Regions from separate parts of the Rhizobium sp. HT1-10 genome, predicted to be linked through region 1. Evidence: predicted binding sites of a transcription regulator. Region 1 holds the regulator's gene; each other region holds the start of a gene.
The links. Region 1 encodes HrcA, which represses chaperone genes, less so after heat shock. Its sites were predicted from a motif close to GTTAGCACTCNCNNNNNGNGAGTGCTAAC; they were not measured.
Positions count from the first base shown of each region.

Region 2: a site for HrcA is predicted at 4,256-4,284, ahead of groES (co-chaperone GroES). Genes of this name have one in related genera too.
Region 3: a site for HrcA is predicted at 3,031-3,059, ahead of groES (co-chaperone GroES). Genes of this name have one in related genera too.

Region 1 covers NZ_JBCEBQ010000004.1:450,306-457,984, forward strand. The annotation lists gene rdgB (RdgB/HAM1 family non-canonical purine NTP pyrophosphatase) at 1-88, opposite strand, end outside; gene VH564_RS13710 (VOC family protein) at 100-513, opposite strand; gene rph (ribonuclease PH) at 529-1,245, opposite strand; gene hrcA (heat-inducible transcriptional repressor HrcA) at 1,411-2,499, shown strand; gene grpE (nucleotide exchange factor GrpE) at 2,625-3,260, shown strand; gene ptsN (PTS IIA-like nitrogen regulatory protein PtsN) at 3,618-4,082, opposite strand; gene hpf (ribosome hibernation-promoting factor, HPF/YfiA family) at 4,151-4,726, opposite strand; gene rpoN (RNA polymerase factor sigma-54) at 4,974-6,539, opposite strand; gene lptB (LPS export ABC transporter ATP-binding protein) at 6,695-7,474, opposite strand; gene VH564_RS13750 (LptA/OstA family protein) at 7,503-7,679, opposite strand, start outside.
Region 2 covers NZ_JBCEBQ010000001.1:252,451-260,129, reverse strand. The annotation lists gene VH564_RS01270 (RES family NAD+ phosphorylase) at 1-30, shown strand, start outside; gene mctP (monocarboxylate uptake permease MctP) at 378-1,853, opposite strand; gene VH564_RS01260 (DUF3311 domain-containing protein) at 1,843-2,040, opposite strand; gene VH564_RS01255 (bifunctional riboflavin kinase/FAD synthetase) at 2,172-3,152, opposite strand; gene VH564_RS01250 (TIGR01459 family HAD-type hydrolase) at 3,174-4,022, opposite strand; gene groES (co-chaperone GroES) at 4,342-4,638, shown strand; gene groL (chaperonin GroEL) at 4,705-6,357, shown strand; gene VH564_RS01235 (hypothetical protein) at 7,106-7,552, shown strand; gene VH564_RS01230 (glutathione binding-like protein) at 7,610-7,679, opposite strand, start outside.
Region 3 covers NZ_JBCEBQ010000017.1:3,786-11,464, forward strand. The annotation lists gene VH564_RS24540 (sensor histidine kinase) at 1-628, opposite strand, end outside; gene VH564_RS24545 (ATPase domain-containing protein) at 625-2,067, opposite strand; gene VH564_RS24550 (hypothetical protein) at 2,273-2,563, opposite strand; gene VH564_RS24555 (usg protein) at 2,657-2,929, opposite strand; gene groES (co-chaperone GroES) at 3,204-3,518, shown strand; gene groL (chaperonin GroEL) at 3,571-5,199, shown strand; gene VH564_RS24570 (VOC family protein) at 5,654-6,058, opposite strand; gene VH564_RS24575 (DUF982 domain-containing protein) at 6,905-7,210, shown strand.

The DNA of each region.
Region 1 (7,679 bases):
CCATCGGGCCGATCAGGTCTGCGATTTCGGCGATCTTGCCGGCATTGTGGCTGGCAACGACGATGGTCTTAGTTTCGAGCTTGCGCATGGGTATTCCTGTCAGATGGCCCAGAGGCCGGGTTCGGCGCATTCCAGACTGTTGCCCGCCGGATCGCGGAAGTAAATCGAGCGCGCGCCGTTCGGCCAGAGAAAATCGGCCTCGATCGAAACGCCGGCAGCGCGGAGGCTCTGCACCATGGCATCCAGATTTTCGGCGGCGACGCGGAAGCAGGCATGCCCGCTTCCGACCGTCCCGTGCGACGGCACCGGAAGCGCTTCCGCCGGAGCAGGTTTTACAGTCTCTTCCCGGTTGAAGACCAGCAACACGCCGGGCCCGCAGCGGAAGAAGATGTGCCGGTCGCTCTGGCGGGTGATTTTTACCAGTCCGAGCGTCGTTCCGTAGAATGCCTCCGCCTCGTCGAGATCGTCGACATAGAGCGCGGTTTCCAGGATGCCTTCAATCGTGGCGGACATGGCTTCCTCCGTCGATCAGCCGATCGCCTGCTTCTGCATCGCAACGAGTTCTTGGCAGCCATTCTTGGCAAGGCCGAGCAGCGTCAGGAATTCCTCTTCCGAAAACGGCTTGCCTTCGGCCGTGCCCTGGATTTCGACGATGCCGCCCGTGCCGGTCATGACGAAATTGGCGTCGGTTTCCGCCGACGAATCCTCGAGATAGTCGAGATCGATGACCGGCTGGCTGGCGAAGATGCCGCAGGAAATGGCGGCGACATGGTCTTTCAGGACGCGGTCGAGCTTGATCATGCTGCGGCCTTCCATCCACTTCAGGCAGTCGTGCAGCGCGATCCAGGCACCGGTGATCGACGCCGTCCGGGTGCCGCCGTCTGCCTGGATGACGTCGCAGTCGAGGCTGATCTGGCGCTCGCCGAGCGCCTGCAGATCGACCACGGCGCGCAGCGAGCGGCCGATCAAACGCTGGATTTCCTGGGTGCGGCCACTTTGCTTGCCGCTTGCGGCCTCGCGCTTCATGCGTTCGCCGGTGGCGCGCGGCAGCATGCCGTATTCGGCGGTGACCCAACCCTTGCCGCTGTTGCGCAGCCATGTCGGTGTTTTTTCTTCAAGGCTGGCGGTGACCAGCACATGGGTATCGCCGAACTTGACCAGGCACGAGCCTTCGGCGTGCTTGGAGAAATTGCGCTCGAACGAGACCTTGCGCATCTGGTCGGTTTTTCTGCCTGAAGGCCGCATGTTATACTCCTGATGGTGTTGACCCGCTTCTACGATTGACTGCCCACTTTTGCAAAGAAAAAGCAGGCTGGCACCCTTGGCCAGGCTCTGCGGCATTTTCCTTTGTCATTGCCGCACGAGCAGCTATAACTTCATGAGGATCAACGGATTGGGCATGACGGCGATATGGGAGTTTTGACATCGTCGATTTCAGAGGCAATTTCCGCACTCGACGAACGCTCGAAGGAAGTTTTCCGCCGCATCGTTGAGAGCTACCTGGAATATGGCGAGCCGCTAGGGTCGCGCAGCCTCTCGAAATTGCTGCCGATGTCACTATCGCCGGCCTCGATCCGCAACGTGATGAGCGATCTCGAAGAGCTCGGCCTGATCTACTCACCGCATATAAGCGCCGGCAGGCTTCCGACCCAGATCGGCCTGCGCTTTTTCGTCGATGGCTTCATGCAGGTCGGCGACCTCTCGGCCGAGGACCGCGCCACCATCGATCGTCAGATCCGCGGCAGCAATCGCGATCAGCCGATGCAGTCGGTGATGTCGGGTGCAAGCCAGATGCTGTCAGGCATCTCGCGTGGAGCGGGCATTGTTATCACCACCAAGAGCGACCCGGTGCTGAAACATGTCGAGTTTATCCGCCTGGAACCGACCAAGGCACTGGCCGTGCTCGTCGGCGAGCATGACCAGATCGAGAACCGCATCATCGAACTTCCGGCCGGAGTGACGTCGTCGCAGCTGACGGAGGCCGCCAATTTTCTGAACGCCCATATGACCGGGCAGACACTACCCGCCCTGCGCACGCAGTTGCAGACCTCGAAGAACGATGTCCGCCACGAACTGGATGTTCTCTCTCGCGATCTGGTCGAGCGCGGCATCGCGGTCTGGTCGGGCGACGATGACGAAAGCAAGCCCGGGCAACTGATTGTGCGCGGAAGGGCCAACCTGCTCGAGGGCCTTGCAGACGCTGGCGATCTCGACCGGTTGCGCATGCTGTTCGACGATCTGGAAAAGAAAGACAGCCTGATCGAGTTGCTCAATCTCGCCGAAACCGGGCCCGGGGTAAGGATCTTCATCGGCTCGGAAAACAAGCTGTTTTCTCTGTCGGGCTCGTCCCTCATCGTGGCACCCTATCGGGACAGCGATGAGAAGATCGTCGGCGCTGTCGGCGTGATCGGTCCGACGCGGCTGAACTATGCCAAGATCGTGCCGATGGTCGACTACACCGCGCAGCTGATTTCCCGCCTGTCGCGCAACGGGTTATAGCGCCGTCGCGCTCAATCGCGGCGATTGTCGGCAAATCGCCGGTTCTTCATCCGTAAGCCTTGATTTTTCGCGGTCAAACCTCGATATCGGGCACATCCTAGAGACCATCCAATTCGGAGACTGTCATGATCGTCGATACGACCAATGATACACACGACGCCACGCCCAACGAGAACATCGAAGAGTTCGCGCCGGATGTGGATGACGCTGCGGAAGCAGCGCCGTCGGAGCCGGATCCCATCGAAGTATTGAAGGGCGAAAACGCCGAACTGCGCGATCGCTATCTGCGGCTGGCCGCTGAAATGGACAACCTGCGTCGCCGCACCGAGCGCGAAGTCAAGGACGCCAAGTCCTACTCCGTGGCCGGCTTTGCCCGTGACATGCTGGCTGTTTCCGACAATCTTCGCCGCGCCATCGATGCCATCCCGGCCGACGTCCGCGCCGGGGCCGATGCCGGACTGTCGACATTGATCGAAGGTGTGGAGATGACCGAACGCTCCATGCTGTCGACGCTTGAGCGCCACGGCGTGCGCAAGCTCGAGCCGGTCGGCCAGAAGTTCGACCCTAACTTCCATCAGGCCATGTTCGAGATCCCCAACACGGAAGTGCCGAACAACACGGTGGTCCAGGTTGTGCAGGACGGCTACAGCATCGGCGAGCGCATCCTGCGCCCAGCCATGGTTGGTGTTGCCAAGGGCGGCCCGAAGATCGTCGAGACCGAGAACGGCGCCAACAGCCCGTTCGACGAAAAAGACGCCTGATTTTTGGTGGGCGAGCTCAGAAGAAGCTCGTCCAAGTTAACGTCTCAACTCGTCTGGAGTGGCCGCTCTTTTGGCGGTCGCTCGTTGCAGCATCTATCCTCCCTCGTCCTCGTCCTCGCCCTCGTGGCGGGGATCCAGCGCACCGCGTCTGCGGCGCAAAAGACCCTCCCGATAAAGACGCCTTCGTTTTGACAAGTCGCTCACGGCGTAGACGCGCCGTGGCTGGATTGCTGTGACGAGCATAGCAAGGTGGGAGAGTGAAAGGAGCGAGTCAATCGCTATCACGGCGTCGGCGGCGCATATCTCCGCAGTGTCACACCGGAAAGCCGTAGCCACTGGAGCTACGGCGGCAAGAGATCAGGCGGCGTTCGAAGCCTGCTCTTCGTTGAGAAATGCATAGATCGCCGAGGCCGATTCCGTTGCCCTCAGCTTGGCCACCAGATCCTGGTCGCGCAGCACGCGAGCGATGCGCGACAGCGCCTTCAAGTGGTCGGCGCCGGCGCCCTCGGGTGCCAGAAGCAGGAAGACCAGATCGACGGGCTGATCGTCCAGCGCCTCGAAATCGACCGATGCGTCCAGTCGAGCGAATACGCCGATGATCGTCTTGACACTTGGCAGCTTGCCGTGAGGAATGGCGATGCCATTGCCGACGCCCGTCGAACCCAGCCGCTCGCGCTGCAGGATGACGTCGAAAATATCCCGCTCTGGCAGCCCCGTCAGCTTGGAAGCTTTCGCCGCCATTTCCTGAAGAAGCTGTTTCTTGGAGTTTGCCTTCAGGGCAGGGATAATCGCGTCTTGCTGAAGCAGATCTGCCAAAGCCATTCTTTTTTCCTCGTGTGCCGGGATGCTCCCGGAAGAGCGGCGGGTAACCCGCCGCTCACCGTGCTGTCTCAGCCCTTGATGCTAGCTGCGTCTATCCAGCCGATATTGCCGTCATGACGACGATAGACGATGTTCAGTTCCTTGCCGGCGCTGCGAAACATCAGCACCGGTTCGTCGGTCATGTCGAGCGCCATAACAGCGTTCGCCACCGACATCGTCTTCAATTGCTTCGAACTCTCGGCGATAATCGCCGGTGCAAAATCGTCGGCGACCTCATGGTCCTCATCCGGCATGCCGTCCATCACGGTGTAGGCCACTTCACCAAAGGCATCGTCGGCAGGATTGGTCGCATGATGGTCCTTCAGCCGCCGCTTGTAGCGACGCAGGCGCTTCTCGATGCGCTGCTGAGCAGCATCGAAGGCCACTTGCGGATCCATCGCCTCACCGGCGGCGTGCAGGATGACGCCGCTGTCGAGGTGAAGCTTGCAGTCCGCAGCGAACCGCGAACTCGACTTCTGCACCGTAACCTGCCCCGAATAGCCTCCGTCGAAGTATTTGGTGACTGCCATATCGATCTGCTCTTCGATCCGCTGCCGAAAGGATTCGCCGATTTCCATATGTTTACCGGATACACGCACACTCATGGAGTTTCCCTTTTTGTAGTGGTTGCGCCGGCTAGCTTACGCCAAGCGTCTAGCTCATCCAAGCACTTCGCACGATCTTTGACAAAAAGCCTCGGTCGACGAAAAGTGGGGAGAAGCGGGATTTCCTCGAATGATGATGCCTTGCACCGGATTGCGGCGGGCTTCTAGCGCCGACGCTGTCGAGAGTCAACAGCCCATCCGCGCGCATAGGGGAAAAGTGCACCATGAAGTTGAATTAGTGCTAGGCCTAGAAGCCTGCAACCCTTGCCATGGCTCGCTTTTCACGCCGCCGCTGGACGGAGGAGGGGATGTTCATCGCCTCCCGATATTTCGCAACCGTGCGCCGAGCGAGCTCAACTCCACTCTTCTTCAGCGTGTCTACGATGTCGTCGTCGGAGAGCACATTGTTCGGCGCCTCCTGGACAATCAGCTGTCTGATGCGATGGCGCACGGCCTCCGCGGAATGGCTGTCGCCGCCCTCCACGGCGCCGATCGATACCGTGAAAAAATATTTGAGTTCGAACAGGCCGCGCGGCGTCAGCATGTACTTGTTGGACGTGACGCGGCTGACGGTTGATTCGTGCATCTTGATGGCATCGGCAACGGTCTTCAGATTGAGCGGTCGCAACTGGCTGACGCCGTTCATCAGGAAGGCGTCCTGCTGCCGGACGATCTCGCTTGCTACCTTCATGATCGTCTTGGCGCGCTGGTCAAGGCTGCGGGTCAGCCAATTGGCGGTTTGCAGGCATTCGGAGAGGAAGGCGTAGTCATCGCCGGTTTTCGATATGCGCGCGAAATAGGACTGGTTGACCAACACCCTTGGCAGCGTATCGGGATTGAGCTCCACCTGCCAACTGCCGTCCTGCGCGGATCGCACCACGATGTCGGGGGTGATTGCCTCTGTATTGCTGGTTTCGAAGTTGCTGCCCGGCTTGGGGTTGAGCTGGCGGATTTCGCTCATCATGTCGAGAAGGTCTTCCTCATCGACGCCGCAGAGCCGCTTCAGCGTTACGAAGTCGCGGCGCGCCAGAAGCTCCAGATGCTGCAGCAACCGCTCCATCGCAGGGTCGAGCCGATCCTTTTGCTGCAGTTGGATGGCAAGGCACTCGGACAGGGAGCGCGCGAACACGCCAGGAGGATCGAGCGTCTGAAGCGCTGAGAGAACACGTTCGACTTCGGCGCAGGCGGTACCGAGACGCGCCGCGGTCTCGGCGACTTCTCCGCGAAAATAGCCGGCGTCATCGAGCTGGTCGACGAGATGCTCCGCGAGCATGCGGTCGACGCGGGAATTGAGGGCAAAGGGGATCTGCTGGTTCAGGTGATCCCGCAACGAGATTTGCCCGGCCACGAAGTCGTCCAGTTCGTAGCGCTCGGCTGCCTCGGTATTGCCGGGCATGGATTTCCACTGACTGACGAGCTCGGGAGCGTCCAGGCGCTGCGGCGGCCCGTCGTCGGGATAGACATTGCTAAAATTGCTGTCGAGCTCGTCGTTCAGTCGCTCGGTATGGCCGCTGCCGCCGCTCTCGTACCAGTCGCTCGCGAGTTCGCCGCTCTGGCGCTCGGCAGCGGCATCGTCGGCCCGCCCATCGTCGGACACACCGCGGCTGTCCTCTTCCGGTTCTCGGCTGTTGCCGCTGCCCAATTCACCGTCATCAGATGAAAATTCGAGCAGCGGATTCTTTTCGACTTCTTGGGCTATGAATTGGTTGAGTTCGAAATGCGTCATCTGTAGCAGCTGAATGGACTGCATCAGCTGCGGCGTCATGACCAAACTTTGGCTTTGGCGCAGGAAAAGATTGGCGGATAAGGCCATGACGGACGCAGAACTCCCCTTCGATCCCTCTGGGAAACGCTGCTACCGCTTTGAAACGGTCAGCATTTTCCAACTGGCCCAAAAATTGCTTTTTTATTGGGTTTGGTCAAGGGCATCTATCGGGGCAAGATTAATTTCTGTGCCAGTATAGACTATCAGAGACTGAAATTGTCGCCAAGATAAAGGCGGCGAACCTCTGGATTGTTAACGATGTCATTGGCTCGACCATGGGTCAGTACTTCGCCGGCATGAATAATATAGGCACGGTCGATCAGCCCCAGCGTTTCGCGGACGTTGTGGTCTGTAATCAATACGCCAATTCCACGCGCCGTCAGGTGGTGGACGAGGTTTTGAATGTCGGAAACCGAGATCGGATCGACACCGGCGAAGGGCTCGTCGAGCAGCATGAAGGTCGGGTCGGTTGCCACGGCGCGGGCAATTTCCAGGCGTCGACGCTCGCCGCCCGAAAGGGCGATGGCGGGCATGGTGCGTAGATTGCGGATATGGAATTCTTCGAGCAGGGAGTCGAGTTTGGCCTCGCGCTCATCCTTGCGCTTTATGTGCACTTCGAGCACCGCGCGGATATTCTCCTCGACGGAGAGGCCGCGAAAAATCGAAGCTTCCTGCGGAAGATATCCGACGCCAAGACGGGAACGACGATACATCGGCATCGTCGTCACGTCGTTGCCGTCGATTTCGATCTTGCCCTCATCGACGGGAACGAGACCGGTGATCATGTAGAAGCAGGTGGTCTTGCCGGCACCGTTCGGGCCGAGCAGCCCGACGGCTTCGCCGCGACGCACGACCAGTGACACGCCATTGACGACGCGCCGCGTGCGGTAGGTCTTCGTGAGGCCACGCGCGATCAACGTGCCCTCATAGCGGGACGGCTGCGCCTGCGACGATGGCTCGGAGGTGCCTGGATTCGAAGTCATATCTTGTGTTGTCACCCGAGAGTCGCGATCAGTTCGTCTTCGCAGCGTTAGGCTGCTTCGACTTCGGATCGAGCTGGATCTGGACGCGACCGCCGCAGCTGTCGAGCTGTGCTTCGCCGCTATCCATGTGCACCGTCAGCATGCAGCCGGTGAACACATTCGGACCGTCCGTCAGAATGACCTTGTCGCCCTTCAGCACCGCGAG
Region 2 (7,679 bases), on a different contig from region 1:
CCCTTCGACAGCCGTCTCCTGCAGCCGTAGTGTGCTGGCAGCGGGAGAAAGCAAGCGTTGCCCCCACGGCCCGGACTGCTGGGCAGACCACGGCCCAGACGGCTTACAAGGGCCTTATCCGACAACTCTGGACGTCACTCGGGAAATTGAGGCGGTTGTCAAACTCCCCTCATCCTCGCCCTTGTTGCAGGGATCCAGTCAGCTCAAGTCCTTGAGCTGAAAGAGTCTTTTGACACGACAGACGTCGTGCCGCTGGATCGCCGCCACAAGGGCGAGGATGAGGGAGAGTGGGGTATCGCTCTCGTCAAACAAGCTTCTTCAGGGTTTGTCCGCAGTCTGAGCCGCGGGCGTTGCCGCCCACGGCCAAGGTCGATCCGTCACGCCTGTGCGACAGCCCTGCCCTTGGTCACAGCGTTCACCGCCGAAGCGACGACGATGTTGGCCGCAAGGGCCAGCAGGCCGATATAGATCGTGACCGGCGCGCCGCCGAAGGCGATGGCCTGCATTGGCTTCCAGCCGTTGATCCAGACCAGATAGGTGCCGCCGAAGAAGCCGACGAACCAGCCGGCGAGCAAGCCCTGCGCGCGGAACCAGTTCGTGTAGAGGCCGAACACGAGGGCCGGCAGGGTCTGCAGGATCCAGATGCCGCCGAGCAGCTGCAGATCGAGGGCGAACTGCGTCGGCAGGAACAGGATGACCAAGAGCGCGCCGACCTTGACCACCAGCGAGGCGATCTTGGCGACCTGCGCCTCGCCCGCATGGCTGACGTCGGGATTGACGTAGGCCTTCCAGAAATTGCGGGTGAAGAGGTTGGCGGCGCCGATGCTCATGACGGCGGCCGGCACCAAAGCACCGATGGCAATCGCGGCGAAGGCAAAGCCGGTGAACCAGCTCGGAAACAGCGACTGGAACAGCGCCGGCACCACTTCGTTCGGGCTGGAGACCGTCAGATGGGAGGCATGCGCCATGTAGCCGAGCAGCGCCAGCAGGCCGAGCAGCAGGGTGTAGGCGGGCAGCAGCACGGCGTTCTTGCGGATCGTGTTGCCGCTGTTGGAGGCGAAGATGCCGGTCAGCGTGTGCGGATACATGAAGGCGGCGAGCGCCGAGCCGAGCGCAAGGCTGGCATAGGCGACATACTGGTTGCTGCCGAGCAGCAGGCTGCCCGATCCCTTCGCCTGGAAATCGGCGTCGGCTGCGGCAAAGACGCTGGCGTAGCCGCCGAGCTTCATCGGAATGGCCGCGACCGCGACGATCACCACGATATAGATCATGATGTCCTTGACGAAGGCGATCAGCGCCGGGGCGCGAAGGCCGGACGAGTAGGTGTAGACCGCGAGGATGATGAAGGCGATGGCGAGAGGCAGTTCACCGTGCAGGCCGAGCGCCTTCAGTACGACGGTCATGCCGACCAGCTGCAGCGCGATATAGGGCATGGTGGCGATGACACCGGTGATCGCCACCGCCAACTCCAGGGCACGCGAGCCGTACTGGCCGTGGACGATGTCGCCGGCCGTGACATAGCCATGATCCTTGGCGCGCTTCCAGAGAACAGGCATGACCATGAAGACGAAGGGATAGACGACGATCGTGTAGGGCAGCGCAAAGAAGCCATAGGCGCCGACGGCGTAGACCAGCGCCGGCACGGCGATGATGGTGTAGGCGGTGTAGAAATCGCCGCCGACCAGGAACCAGGTGATCCAGGTGCCGAAATTGCGGCCGCCGAGGCCCCATTCGTCGATATGGGCGAGCGTCTCGGGCTTGCGCCAACGAGAGGCCACGAAGCCCATGACGGTGACCAGTGCGAAGAAAAACAGGAAGACGGCGAGCGCCGTGGGATTGATATCAGTCGTCATGGCGAACGCTCCGGTAGGCGATGTAGGTCAGGAGAGCGGTGATCGGCACCCAGAGCAGCTGATACCAGTAGAAGAACGGAAACCCGAACAGGACCGGGTCACGGAAATTGTAAAACGGCACCCAGAGGAGCCCGATATAGGGAATGACAAGCAGCCAGAGGGCTGCCTTTCCAGAACGCTTGTCCATGCTGGGTACTGCCTTTCAGACGTTTCCTGACGCGGCGAATCCGCTTGACGATTATCAAGGCATAAACGCTAAGCTTGGCTGCGCAAGTATTTTGCCTTGAAAACCACACAATTCGATTGTGCAGCGCGGCATCAGCTATTGAGGATGCGATCCAGCGCGCCCAGCGGCATCACGCCTGCAAGCAGCGCCCTCGCCTCGGCTTCGTCGTTGCGCATCTGGGCGATCAGCGGCTCAAGTCCGTCGAACTTCAGTTCAGGCCTGAGGTAGGCGAAGAACGATACGGAGCAGAGCTGGCCATAGAGGTCGCCGCTGAAATCGAAGACATAGGTCTCGAGCAACGGAGCGCCGTTTTCGGTAACTGTCGGGCGACGGCCATAGCTGGCGACGCCATCGTGCATGACGCCGTCGGCCGTGCGAAATCGCACGGCATAGATGCCGGAGCGCAATTCGGTCTCCGCCGGCAGCCGCATGTTGGCGGTCGGATAACCCAGCGTCCGGCCCAGTTTCTCGCCGCCGATGACCTCGGATTCGGCCAGATAGCGATAGCCGAGCAGGCCGGCTGCCTCCGCCATCTCGCCGTCCACCAGCAGCGCCCGAATGCGGCTCGAGGACACCACCTCGGCATTCTCGTCGCGGAAGGCGTCGATCAGCGTCACGCCAAAACCGTTGCGGCTGCCGGCGTTCATCAGGAAGGCCGGACCGCCCTCGCGCCCGTGGCCGAAATGGAAATCGAAGCCGGTGACGACCTCGGAGGCACCGAGCCAGTCGATCAGGATGGAATGGACGAAATCATCGGCCGAGCGCTGCGAGAACTCGCGGTCGAACGGATATTCGATGACGGCGTCGAAGCCGAGCGCCTCGCAGATGCGCGCCTTCAAGGGCGCAGGCGTCAGGCGGAACACCGGCTGGTCGGGGCGGAAGACGGTCCGGGGGTGCGGCTCGAAGGTCAGCACCAGCGCCGGCACGCCGCGCGCCCTGGCGATCTCCAGTGCCCGCTCCAGCACCGACTGGTGGCCGCGATGGACACCGTCGAAATTGCCGATGGCGATGACGCCGCCCTTCAGGTGCGGAGGCAGCGGCTCGCGGGTCTCGTTGCGGTGGAAAACGGTCATGGGGTCACTGTTCCGACTGCATCAGGCAAGTGCCGGCATCCACCATTTCGGTGCCGCCTGTTCTCTGTCCAGGAAAGCGTGCAGGATCGCCTCATCCGCTTCGCCGTTGATCGTGTATTCCGCAGCATGGATGCCTTGGCTGATATAGAGAAGATCGAGCCCGTAGCCGAGCGCGCCGCGCACATCCGTCGGCATGCCGTCGCCGATGGCAACGACGCGCGACAGGTCGAAATCGCCCCTGACAGCTCGGGCGGCGGCAAGGCTTGCCTCGTAGATCGGCCGATGCGGCTTGCCGGCGACGCGGGTCTGGCCGCCCATCTGGTTGTAATAGGCCGCCATGGCGCCGGCGCAGGGGATCATCCGGTGGCCGCGCTCGACGATCAAATCTGGATTGGCGCAGATCATCGGCACGTTGCGCGCCTGGAAGGCCTTCAGCATGTCCGTATAGTCTTCCGGCGTCTCGGTCTCGTCGTCGAAGAAGCCGGTGCAGACCACCGAGTCCGCCTCGTCGGCGGAAACCCGGTCGACGCCGATGCCTTCGATCAGCGCCAGGTCGCGGTCGGGACCGAGCAGGAACACCTTCTTCGGACCCTCGGCAATCAGGGTGCGGGTGACGTCGCCCGAGGTAACGATGCGGTCATAGGCGCCGTCGGAAACGCCGATCGTGCGCAGCTGCGGCACGACCTGCGACGAGATGCGCGGGGAATTGGTGATCAGCACCACCGTCTGGCCGCGACTGCGGGCGGATTCCAGCGCCGCAGATGCATCGGCATTGGCAACGACGCCGTTGTGCAATACGCCCCAGACGTCGCACAAGACGACATCATAGTCATTGGTGAGATCGCGGAGGCTGTCGATACGCTTGGCCATGCTCTGAATTCTTCCGATGATACGCGTTGCGGTTCACATCGCAAACCGGCTCGGAGATTACAAGTCTGAAAAACCGCTGGCCGGGCTCTCGGGGATCGGCCGGCACGGTCGCCGACACAGCAAAAACGGCGCTAGAAGCCGCGCGCCGCATCGATCGCCGGTTCACAATTCCAGCACAAAAAATCGCTAGGGTCATTCTTGACTCCCCCGGACACCGTCCTTACATGCAGGTTGTTAGCACTCGCCGAGGCTGAGTGCCAACATCACCCATACGGATCCCCCGTGATCCGTGAATGTCATTCGATCGAGGGATTAGACAATGGCAACCACCAATTTCCGTCCGCTGCACGACCGCGTCGTTGTACGCCGCGTCGAATCTGAAGCCAAGACAAAGGGCGGCATCATCATTCCTGACACCGCCAAGGAAAAGCCGCAGGAAGGCGAAATCGTCGCTGTCGGCACCGGCGTTCGTGACGACAAGGGCACGATCATTCCTTTGGACGTCAAGGCTGGCGACCGCATCCTGTTCGGCAAGTGGTCGGGCACTGAAGTCAAGCTCGACGGCGAAGACCTTCTGATCATGAAGGAAGCCGACATCATGGGGATCATCGGCTAATCCAGCCGGTCGTCTTCGTCACCAATTCCATAAAACCAATTGGGCACCAGCCCGGGAGTTTTTAACATGGCAGCTAAAGAAATTAAGTTCGGCCGTACTGCGCGCGAAAAGATGCTGCGCGGCGTCGATATCCTCGCTGACGCAGTGAAGGTCACGCTCGGTCCTAAGGGCCGCAACGTCATCATCGACAAGTCCTTCGGCGCTCCGCGCATCACCAAGGACGGCGTTTCTGTCGCCAAGGAAATCGAACTCGAAGACAAGTTCGAAAACATGGGCGCCCAGATGGTCCGCGAAGTTGCTTCGAAGACCAACGACATCGCCGGCGACGGCACCACGACGGCAACCGTTCTCGCCCAGGCTATCGTTCGCGAAGGCGGCAAGGCTGTTGCTGCCGGCATGAACCCGATGGACCTGAAGCGCGGCATCGATCTTGCTGTTGCCGAAGTCGTCAAGGACATCGTCTCCAAGGCCAAGAAGATCAACACTTCGGAAGAAGTTGCCCAGGTCGGCACGATCTCTGCCAATGGCGAGAAGGAAATCGGCCAGTACATCGCTGAAGCGATGCAGAAGGTCGGCAATGAAGGCGTCATCACGGTTGAAGAAGCCAAGACCGCCGAAACCGAACTCGAAGTCGTCGAAGGCATGCAGTTCGACCGCGGCTACCTCAGCCCCTACTTCGTAACCAACCCTGAAAAGATGGTTGCCGAACTGGAAGACGCTTACATTCTCCTGCACGAGAAGAAGCTCTCCAACCTGCAGGCCATGCTGCCGGTTCTCGAAGCCGTCGTTCAGACCGGCAAGCCGCTCCTCATCATCTCTGAAGACGTCGAAGGCGAAGCTCTTGCAACGCTCGTCGTCAACAAGCTGCGTGGCGGCCTGAAGATTGCTGCCGTCAAGGCTCCTGGCTTCGGCGATCGCCGCAAGGCCATGCTGGAAGACATCGCAATCCTGACGGGCGGCACTGTCATCTCCGAAGACATCGGCATCAAGCTCGAGTCGGTTACGCTCGAAATGCTCGGCCGCGCCAAGAAGGTATCGATCACCAAGGAAAACACGACGATCGTCGACGGTTCGGGCCAGAAGTCCGACATCGAAGGCCGCGTCGCGCAGATCAAGGCTCAGATCGAAGAGACGACTTCTGACTACGACCGCGAAAAGCTGCAGGAACGTCTTGCCAAGCTCGCTGGCGGCGTTGCCGTTATCCGCGTCGGCGGTGCAACGGAAGTTGAAGTCAAGGAAAAGAAGGACCGTATCGACGACGCGCTGAACGCAACGCGCGCTGCCGTACAGGAAGGCATCGTCCCCGGCGGCGGTACCGCACTTCTGCGCGCTTCTGTCGTCCTCAACATCAAGGGCGCCAACGACGACCAGACGGCCGGCATCAACATCATCCGCAAGTCCCTGCAGTCGCTGGTTCGCCAGATCGCAGAAAACGCTGGTGACGAAGGCTCGATCATCGTCGGCAAGATCCTCGAAAGCAACACCGACAACTACGGCTACAATGCCCAGACCGGCGAATATGGCGACATGATCGCCATGGGTATCGTCGATCCGGTCAAGGTTGTCCGTACGGCTCTGCAGAACGCAGCCTCGGTTGCCTCGCTCCTGATCACCACCGAAGCCATGATTGCCGAAGCTCCTAAGAAGGAATCGGCTGGCGGCATGGGCGGCGGAATGGGCGGCGGCATGGGCGGCATGGGCGGCATGGACATGATGTGATCCCATCGGATCATCGCTGAGACGGAAAGGGCGGCCTTCGGGTCGCCCTTTTTTGTTGAGATGCCAGCGGCCCGCAATTTGAGCAGCATCGCACTCTATCAGAAATTGAATTTTTACGAGGTACTCCGGATATTCACATGTACTGGAGTCGCCAGTTCAGATTTGACGCCGCCGCCACGGGCTGGTATTGAACACCCCGTTTGCGGTACGCTCCGCCATAGCGATAGCGTATCGATTGAAAGTGGCAAAGGATCGGAACATTAAGTCTCACTGGTGCGATTGAATAGTTCACAGCGGATTTCTTTTCACCCCATATGGACGCCGTCGCTTATCTGAATGTGTTTTCAAGCACTCCGCTAGAATAGCAAAAATTCGATTTTGGCATTTTTAGAGAGAGCTAGCTCCAATACAGTAAATATATTCGTTAAAGCGAATATAAACAATATTTCATTTAAATTGTATTGCTGTTTTTCATAAATCTTCTATAAAATTTTTGCGTGTGGTTACAGGGGATGGAAATGCACCCGGTCGTCGGAGGATAACCTTCGGCAACGAGGATGCGTGAAAAGCCCGCGACCACTAAAGTGTGGACGACACGACCATCGCTTGTCAGCGTTGAGACGGCTGCTGGTGGCAAAAGTTGCCGAGATGATGTTTGATGGCTCCGGCACGACAACAGGTCTGAACGGCAAATTGCAATCTGATGGTGTAAGTGGTTACCAGTTAATCGGACGGGAGTGAGGAACGTTTGTTTAAGATTGCCAAAGCCAATCTTGCTGCACCTTTCATATCGGGATCGCTCGAGATGGAAAGTGGCGACCAGGAACTCCTTGCTCAATTCTGCGTTTCCGAGGGGTGGATCGGGGACCTCGCCAACGGCGTCATCAAGATGGGCCACTTGAGCTCGATCCTGCATGGCCTGTCATCGACGGAATGCGGCCTGCTGAAACTGATGCGCTGCTACGACACTCATGATCACGCGCGCATCCTCCAATTGTTCGAGCAAGCAGCGACAGCATCCTCGTCCTTTTGCTTTTCCACGACCGTGCTCACCCAAGGCTACCAGCGCCAGCCAATCTTCTGCGTTGGCGAATCGATCGGCACGGAGGAGCAGCATTCCGGCAGCATGGTCGGCGTCTTTCTGTTCCCACGCTTCAAGCTCGGCGAATCCGACAGGCTCGTCAGCCGCCAGTAAGTCTTTCGAATCCATAGCTACCGGCGAGAGTGCACCGGTAGCCGCGCGACAGCAGCATCAATCACGCTTGGGGATATTCAGGCCCTTCTGACTGGCTGGGCGGGTGGTGGCGCGGGCGACCCAATCC
Region 3 (7,679 bases), on a different contig from region 1:
CTTCATCTCCGCCTGCCTCGAAGACTGCGGTATGGACGTCGGACAACGCATGAAGGCGGCCTGTGAAGTCTGCTGCGAGCTCTTCGACGGTCGAAGCGCCGCGCCGAGTCATCTGGAAAATCGAGGTCACGCTCGCGAGAATATTCTTGATGCGATGATTGAGCTCCAACCGTAACTCGACCTCTCGCGCGATGGCATCACGCACCTGTTTCTGGCGCAACCGCACGAGAAGGTTTGTCTGGATACTGTTGACCAGCTCCAATCGCGCGATTGGCCGGCTGTGAAACAGCAGGCGAGCGCTCGGCCAGGACCCTTCAAGCTGGCTACGGATCCGCGCTATCGGCGCTGTCTTCTCAAGTAGGACGAGGACCGGGACTTCCGACCAAGCCGGTTGCGATGCGAGATGGTCGCCAATGATAGCGACAACCGGCGGGGTCAACGCTTCGTGAGTGATAATGATGACGCCGGGCGAAAGCGACAAATTATTGGACAGGCCCTCGCCACCTTCGCTGTGCCGCACAGCCACATTCTGCTCTCGTAGGGAGGCCGCAATATAGTCGGCGTCCCTACGGAATGGGGCCAGGATGAGCACCCAATCCAGCTCATTTTCGCCGGGTGCCTCATTCATTTCCGGTCAGGAAGAGGATTGTAGGAGACGACGGTGACGCTACCGCTTTCGATTAGCAGTTCCTGAACGTTGAGGTCATGCGGCCCGTGGCGCTTTTTAACAACCGTGATGTTGCGGCGCAGACGGCCTTCATGCTCCATGATTCTCAGCAAAAGCACGGTATCGCCGAGAAAGCTGACATCGACGTCAATGCCGACATTTTGGCCGAGCAGGCCATGTTGGGCTACGATCAACATCGTCAGCACGCCGGAACGAGCGAGGAATTTCAGCAGCGATTGAATATCGCGAACCGCCTTTTCCCGATGCGGCAGCGAGTTTAGGTAGCCGGTCAGGCTGTCGATCACGACAACGCGGGCCTCGTTTCGCGTAACGGCGTCCTGGACGATCTGGCCAAATTCGCCGGGGGAGATTTCGTTCGGATTGAAATCCCGCAGGATGAGTTTGCCATCCTTGTGAAATTGCCGGAGCTGCATGCCCAAACCTTCGGAACGACGAAAGAATGTTTCAAGTCGCTCTTCAAACAGGAAGAGCGCTACCGTCTCACCCCGTTCTAGAGCTGCGGTCGCGTAAAGCGACGACATGGTCGATTTGCCGGTGCCCGACTGGCCGATGACGAGCGTCGTGGTTCCGGCCTCCTGGCCACCACCGAACATGTCATCGAGTGCGGCGACACCGGACTTAATCAGTTGGGGTTTAGTGGTTTCCGACGCGGTGCTTGGCGTGATCCGTGGAAACACAACCACCCCCTCGCCTTCGCGGATCGCCATGTCGTGATACCCGTCAGCGACCGGAACACCGCGCATCTTGGAAATCTCGACACGCCGACGTACACCGCCATATTCCTCCAGCGCCTTATCGAGGCGGATCACCCCATGGGCCAGCCCCTCTACCTCCTCACCGCTACGGTCATACCCGGGCGTCTGGGTATCGAGAAGAAGGGCGACGACATTGCGCTTGGCCAGGAACGACTTGAAACCGATCAATTCTCGACGAAACCTCGGGGAGTCACCGGTGATCAAGCGGATTTCCAGGAGTGAATCGTAAACCAGCCGCCGCGGCTTATGTTCTTCGATGGCCGCCTCGATCGCCTTTCGCGTCTCGTCGAGCCGTAGGTCAGCGGTCAGGAATATGCTCTGGTCGTCAGCCTCGCTGACCGAGCCGGAGGTAGAGAGTTCCTCTACCCGGATGCCATCCAGCGTCCAGCCATGTGAAATGGCGATCGCTTCGAGCTCTGCCGCGGTCTGCGAGAGCGTCACGTAGATGCAGCTTTCACCTGCCTCCACCCCGGCGCGAAGGAATTGCAGCGCTGCAGTCGTCTTGCCGGACCCGGGCGCGCCCTGCAACATATAGAGATTGGACGCCGGAAGGCCGCCCCGAAGAATCTGGTTCAACCCAGTAATGCCAGTGCTGACAACCGCAGGCGTTTTTCGTTTCGGCATGTTTCATCTTCCAAAAAATCGTTAGCGCGTTTCTCGACTGAACGCACGCATCATCGCTCGAAAGATGCTTTGCCGTTATATTTGGGTTTCTCGAAACATCAATGACGCACTGTCAGGGTTAAGTGTCGGCGCCTGAGCGTGCCTTGTACCGAAATGTTCGTAGAGCACGTACGGCCGCGGTCGGTCATCCGCAAAGCGCCCCTGTTCAATGGACAGACCGGCTGATCACCCGATGCGGATAGGCTGCCTTGAATTGCGATATCATCGCGGATGCTTGCTGCAAGACCCGCTCCGTCATCTCGGGCTTGTCGCGAGCAAGTTCATCGGCATTGACACGGATCGCTTCCGCCATATTGGCAGAAATCACAGCGAAACGCCCCTCACCATAGACGAGAGCCTCCTGTGAGGTGGTCTCGAGCCATCGGGCGAAATCAACGATGATCTCTTCCCTTTCCGGGATGCTGGCGCTCTTGATGATGTTGATGTTCTCTTCCATGTGGTCTCACTCCATACAGACGTGGAAAGCGATCGGGCTCGTGAAGCCCCGATCGCCGGGTGAGCTAGGAAGTGAATAAGCCAGTTTCAAGCCTCAGTGCAGTTTGAATTCGCCATCGACACGGCGCCATTCGTTGGGCCCGATCAAGCGCTGGTGGCTGTAGCGAACCGAGTGCAGCGGCCCGTCGAGGCTTGTTTGCCAGAAATCCAGGAATTTTTGCATTTCAGGGAAGTCCGGGGCGAGATCGTAATCCTGCCAGACATACGTTTGCAGCACGGATTCAAAGTCCGGAATGCGGTAGAGGATATGCGCGGTGGTGAGACCATAGCCATTGAGCTGGCGTTCGAGATCCGATGAGAATTGCATACTTCGTCTCCGTTTCGTGACACGATGATGGTGATGCAAAACTTTGCCGCCATCAACACGTTTCGACCGTAGAATATCGGTTTTCTGTTCCTTTACAGAATGTTAGCAGCCGCCACTACTGAGTGCTAATTTTCTCAGTAGCCCTCTTGAAATCGAAAAATCTCAAAAATAAATTTTGCCCGCGAACGCTCGATTGAGGTTTGCACCCGCCCGGACTGGTCATCCAGTCCGGCAGGGGATTTTGCGTCATCTTTTTTGTCCAATGGAGGAAAACATGTCGTTCCGACCACTTCACGATCGCATTCTCGTCCGCCGGGTCGAATCCCAGGAAAAGACCAAGGGCGGCATCATTATTCCCCATACCGCCAAGGAAAAGCCGCAGGAGGGCGAGGTCATCGCCGTCGGCACTGGCGCTCGCAACGAGGCCGGCCAAATCCAGGCGCTCGACGTCAAGGCCGGCGATCGCATCCTGTTCGGCAAATGGTCAGGCACCGAGATCAAGATCAACGGCGAAGACCTGCTGATCATGAAGGAAAGCGACGTCCTGGGCATTATCGAAGCCCAGGCCGAGCAGAAGCAGGCTGCGTAATCACGCACTGCCGCCCATCAGTCAAAAAGCTGCCTATTGAAGGAGTGAACAAATGGCTGCGAAAGAAGTCAAATTCAACACCGATGCCCGCGAACGCATGCTGCGTGGCGTCGACGTCCTCGCCAATGCGGTAAAAGTAACGCTTGGTCCGAAGGGCCGCAACGTCGTCATCGACAAGTCGTTCGGCGCGCCGCGCATCACCAAGGATGGCGTTTCGGTCGCCAAGGAAATCGAACTGGAAGACAAGTTCGAGAACATGGGCGCGCAGATGCTGCGCGAAGTGGCGTCGAAAACGAATGACCTGGCCGGCGACGGCACCACGACGGCAACTGTCCTCGCCCAGGCAATCGTGAAGGAAGGCGCCAAGGCAGTTGCGTCGGGCATGAACCCGATGGACCTGAAGCGCGGCATCGATATCGCCGTGGATGCCGTGGTCAAGGAGTTGAAGGCCAACGCCCGCAAAATTACGAGCAATTCGGAGATCGCCCAGGTCGGAACCATCTCTGCCAATGGCGACGAGGAGATCGGCAAGTATCTGGCCGAAGCGATGGAAAAGGTCGGCAACGAAGGAGTGATCACCGTCGAGGAAGCCAAGACCGCTGAGACCGAGCTGGAAGTCGTCGAAGGCATGCAGTTCGACCGTGGCTATCTCAGCCCATACTTCGTGACCAACCAAGACAAGATGCGGGTCGAGCTCGAGGAACCTTACATCCTCATCCACGAGAAGAAGCTCTCCAACCTGCAGGCCATGCTTCCAGTCTTGGAAGCCGTTGTGAAATCCGGCAAGCCGCTGCTGATCATCGCAGAAGACGTCGAAGGCGAAGCGCTGGCGACGCTCGTGGTCAACAAGCTTCGTGGCGGCCTGAAGATCGCTGCCGTCAAGGCTCCGGGCTTCGGCGATCGACGCAAGGCCATGCTCGAAGACATCGCCATCCTGACCGGCGGGACTGTCATCTCCGAAGATGTCGGCATCAAGCTGGAGAACGTCACGCTCAACATGCTCGGGCGTGCCAAGAAGGTGGCGATCGAAAAGGAAAACACCACCATCATCGATGGCGTCGGTTCCAAGGGCGAAATTGATGGCCGCGTGGCCCAGATTCGCGCGCAGATCGAGGAGACGACGTCCGACTACGATCGAGAGAAGCTGCAGGAGCGTCTCGCCAAACTCGCTGGCGGTGTCGCCGTCATTCGTGTCGGCGGCTCCACCGAAGTCGAGGTTAAGGAAAAGAAGGACCGCGTCGATGACGCCCTGCATGCGACCCGCGCAGCCGTCGAAGAAGGTATCCTGCCTGGCGGTGGCGTGGCGCTGCTTCGCGCGGTGAAGGCCTTGGACGGTCTGCCGACAGCCAACGACGATCAGCGGGTTGGGATCGACATCGTCCGCCGAGCGATCGAGGCGCCTGTGCGTCAGATCGCAGAGAATGCCGGGGCCGAAGGTTCGATCATCGTCGGCAAGCTCCGGGAAAAGACCGATCTGTCGTTTGGCTGGAATGCCCAGACCGGCGAATACGGCGATCTTTATGCCCAGGGCGTCATCGATCCAGCGAAAGTGGTTCGCACCGCACTGCAGGATGCGGCCTCGGTCGCCGGCCTCCTGGTGACGACCGAAGCGATGATCGCCGAGAAGCCGAAGAAGGAAGCCGCCCCGGCTCTACCCGCTGGCGCCGGCATGGACTTCTAACTAAGCTGTGGCCTGCCCCATTCGTGGGGCAGGCCATTTCTCGAGGACAAATGACGTCTGGACCGATTTCGCAGGGAGATGCGCGTCTGAGTGCTGGCGTCGTCAAGGAGATTGCTCGAGCAAAAGGTATCGTTAAAGACCTGGGCGCGATCGGAAGCCTGACAGCATCCGTCGCCAGCCTTTACAACCGAGGCATGCGCGATCGTGATCAACTCCTGGCGGCTGCCATGCAGTCTGTCCTATACCGACGGTTACTCCGCCAGACGCCCGTGGTTAAGTGTCTAGCAACCGCGGCGGGGAAAATAGTCGGTAACCGCGGGTAGTTGAAGCGATGTAGGATTGAACCACCTGCCCTTGGTCTCTCATTCGAACCTGGCCGGTGAAGTTTGGGTCTGGGAGGATGTTTCGGTGACAGGCCAAGCCCGCCCGTGTGGACGATACGATGATCCCCACCTTACGTTCTCTCCACGATTACTGAATCGACGTTGCGCGCGGTTGGAGCGTCACATACGGCCTCGATGTTATTGCCATCTGGATCAAGTACGAAAGCTGCATAGTAACTGTCGTGATACGGCCTCAGACCAGGGGCGCCGTTCGACTGGCCTCCGGCTTCGAGCGCGAGGCGGTGGAAGGTGTCAACATCTTCTTGCGAGCGCGCTTGAAAAGCGAGGTGGATCCGAGAGACGTAGTCATCTGCAGCATCGACATAGATTTCATCGATGACAAAGTGGTCGGTCGCATCCTGAAAGGCTTCTTCCAAGCCGAGCGCTTTACATATTGCCCTATAAAAATTGCGGCTCGCCTCTAAATCGGAAACCCGCAAATGAACATGGTCGATAACGCGGCCTAATTTATACATTGGGATCCTTCCAAGCTATGGAGACATGTGGACTTGGCATGAAACTGACCTCGCTGGGTTATCCAGTTCATGCCAATAAAGGTGGTTAGCTCGCGTCGGGTTCCTTCCGACAAAGTTTCTCACTCAGCAATATGAACGGATGATTGCCACGGGCGACTTTGTAGTCGAGCACTGGCGTTCGTCGAAAGATCGCTTTGTTCGGGACATGTGGGACCGCACGCCAATCTGGGCCAGTCGTCGCCGGCTGGAGCCCATCGATCCGAGCCTCGGCTTTTCGCCGGATAATGTTGAGTGCGCTTCCAACCGGCAAAGAAGAAGCCAGCGCCAGGCAGGAAGCCAAAAGAGGTAGTGACCATGCCGCCTCCAGAAAAGCCGAAGCGTCCAACATAGGCCGAGCGCAAGGCGAATGAACTAGCGGAACGAGGGGCTCGGCGTCAGGCTCTGGCTCATGAGTTTCTGCGGTGGGACCGCTTGGTCGCGAGCAAAAGGGCATCAAAATGAGCGATCCGATGAGCAACGTAGCCCCATCAATGTATGAGTATTACTGCGAGTACGCTGGATGCGTAGAATGGGGCGAATGGGGATTTGAAAACAGGCGTACAAAGCGCACGCAGTGGTTTTGCCATGGACGCCATCTAAACGACTATGTGGTGTCCGGACGCGAGATGCGCCGAACTCTTACCGATGGCCATTCTCTGGGTCGTTAACCACCTTATCGATATTACGGCTTATAAGCCACGAGCAAACCGACTGACACTCACAGTTAAAAGTACCCACGGACCCGTTGCAGGATCGCAAAGGCCATGGCACCATAGCACCGTCGACACTGCACACAGGGAGATCTTCATGCTTAGCAGGATGTTTGACAAGCCTCTTTACTTGAAAAGAGGCAATATTACCCGTGAGATAAACGATCTAGAAGATGCGATGGATTTTCTGGATGAGTGGCCGGACGCCGAAAAAGGCATGACCTACGAAATGGCGGTCAAGGCGTGCGACGAAGCTTACGTTGGCAAAATCCCAATTGATGCTGCTCGGGAGACACTGGAGATATTCGCTCGAAAAGAACGCGTTCTCTCTAGCGTCGAGGAACTTCTGCCGAAAATCAAAGTCGGTGGTGGAGGGATATCTGGCCCCGTAGGGCCTATGTAGGTTGCTAAATTTTGGTAGTCCAGACGACCTATCTGTTCACCCCACCATGCACGATGTGAGCAGCATCAACGCCGATCACAAGTTTCGGAACTGCGGCGCACGCTACGGCCTCGGCCGGCGGAACATGGAAATAACACCGGCCGGAAGCTAGCTCACGGCTGAGTACCGAAACTATCTTCCAATCAGGGTCGTATCCGCATCTTCGAAGTCAAAAGTTGCGGAGGGAGAATTGAAATCGTGGCTAGTCCTTTTGGGAATTGCGACAGCGTTGGCGTGGTTTTTAGCTTTCTATTTGGTCTACCAAAGCAGCATTTGATTCGGTCACGAGCGGAGCGCCGAAATTTTTTCACCCTATGGCGCGAGTCCCCTGCTAGCAGCCCCTAGTTTAATCGTCGACGGTAGGTTCAACCCCCGCCCGCACCGTCGCGCAGTTCTCGTCCAGGCGACCCAACTCCTGAGCTTGAGGTAT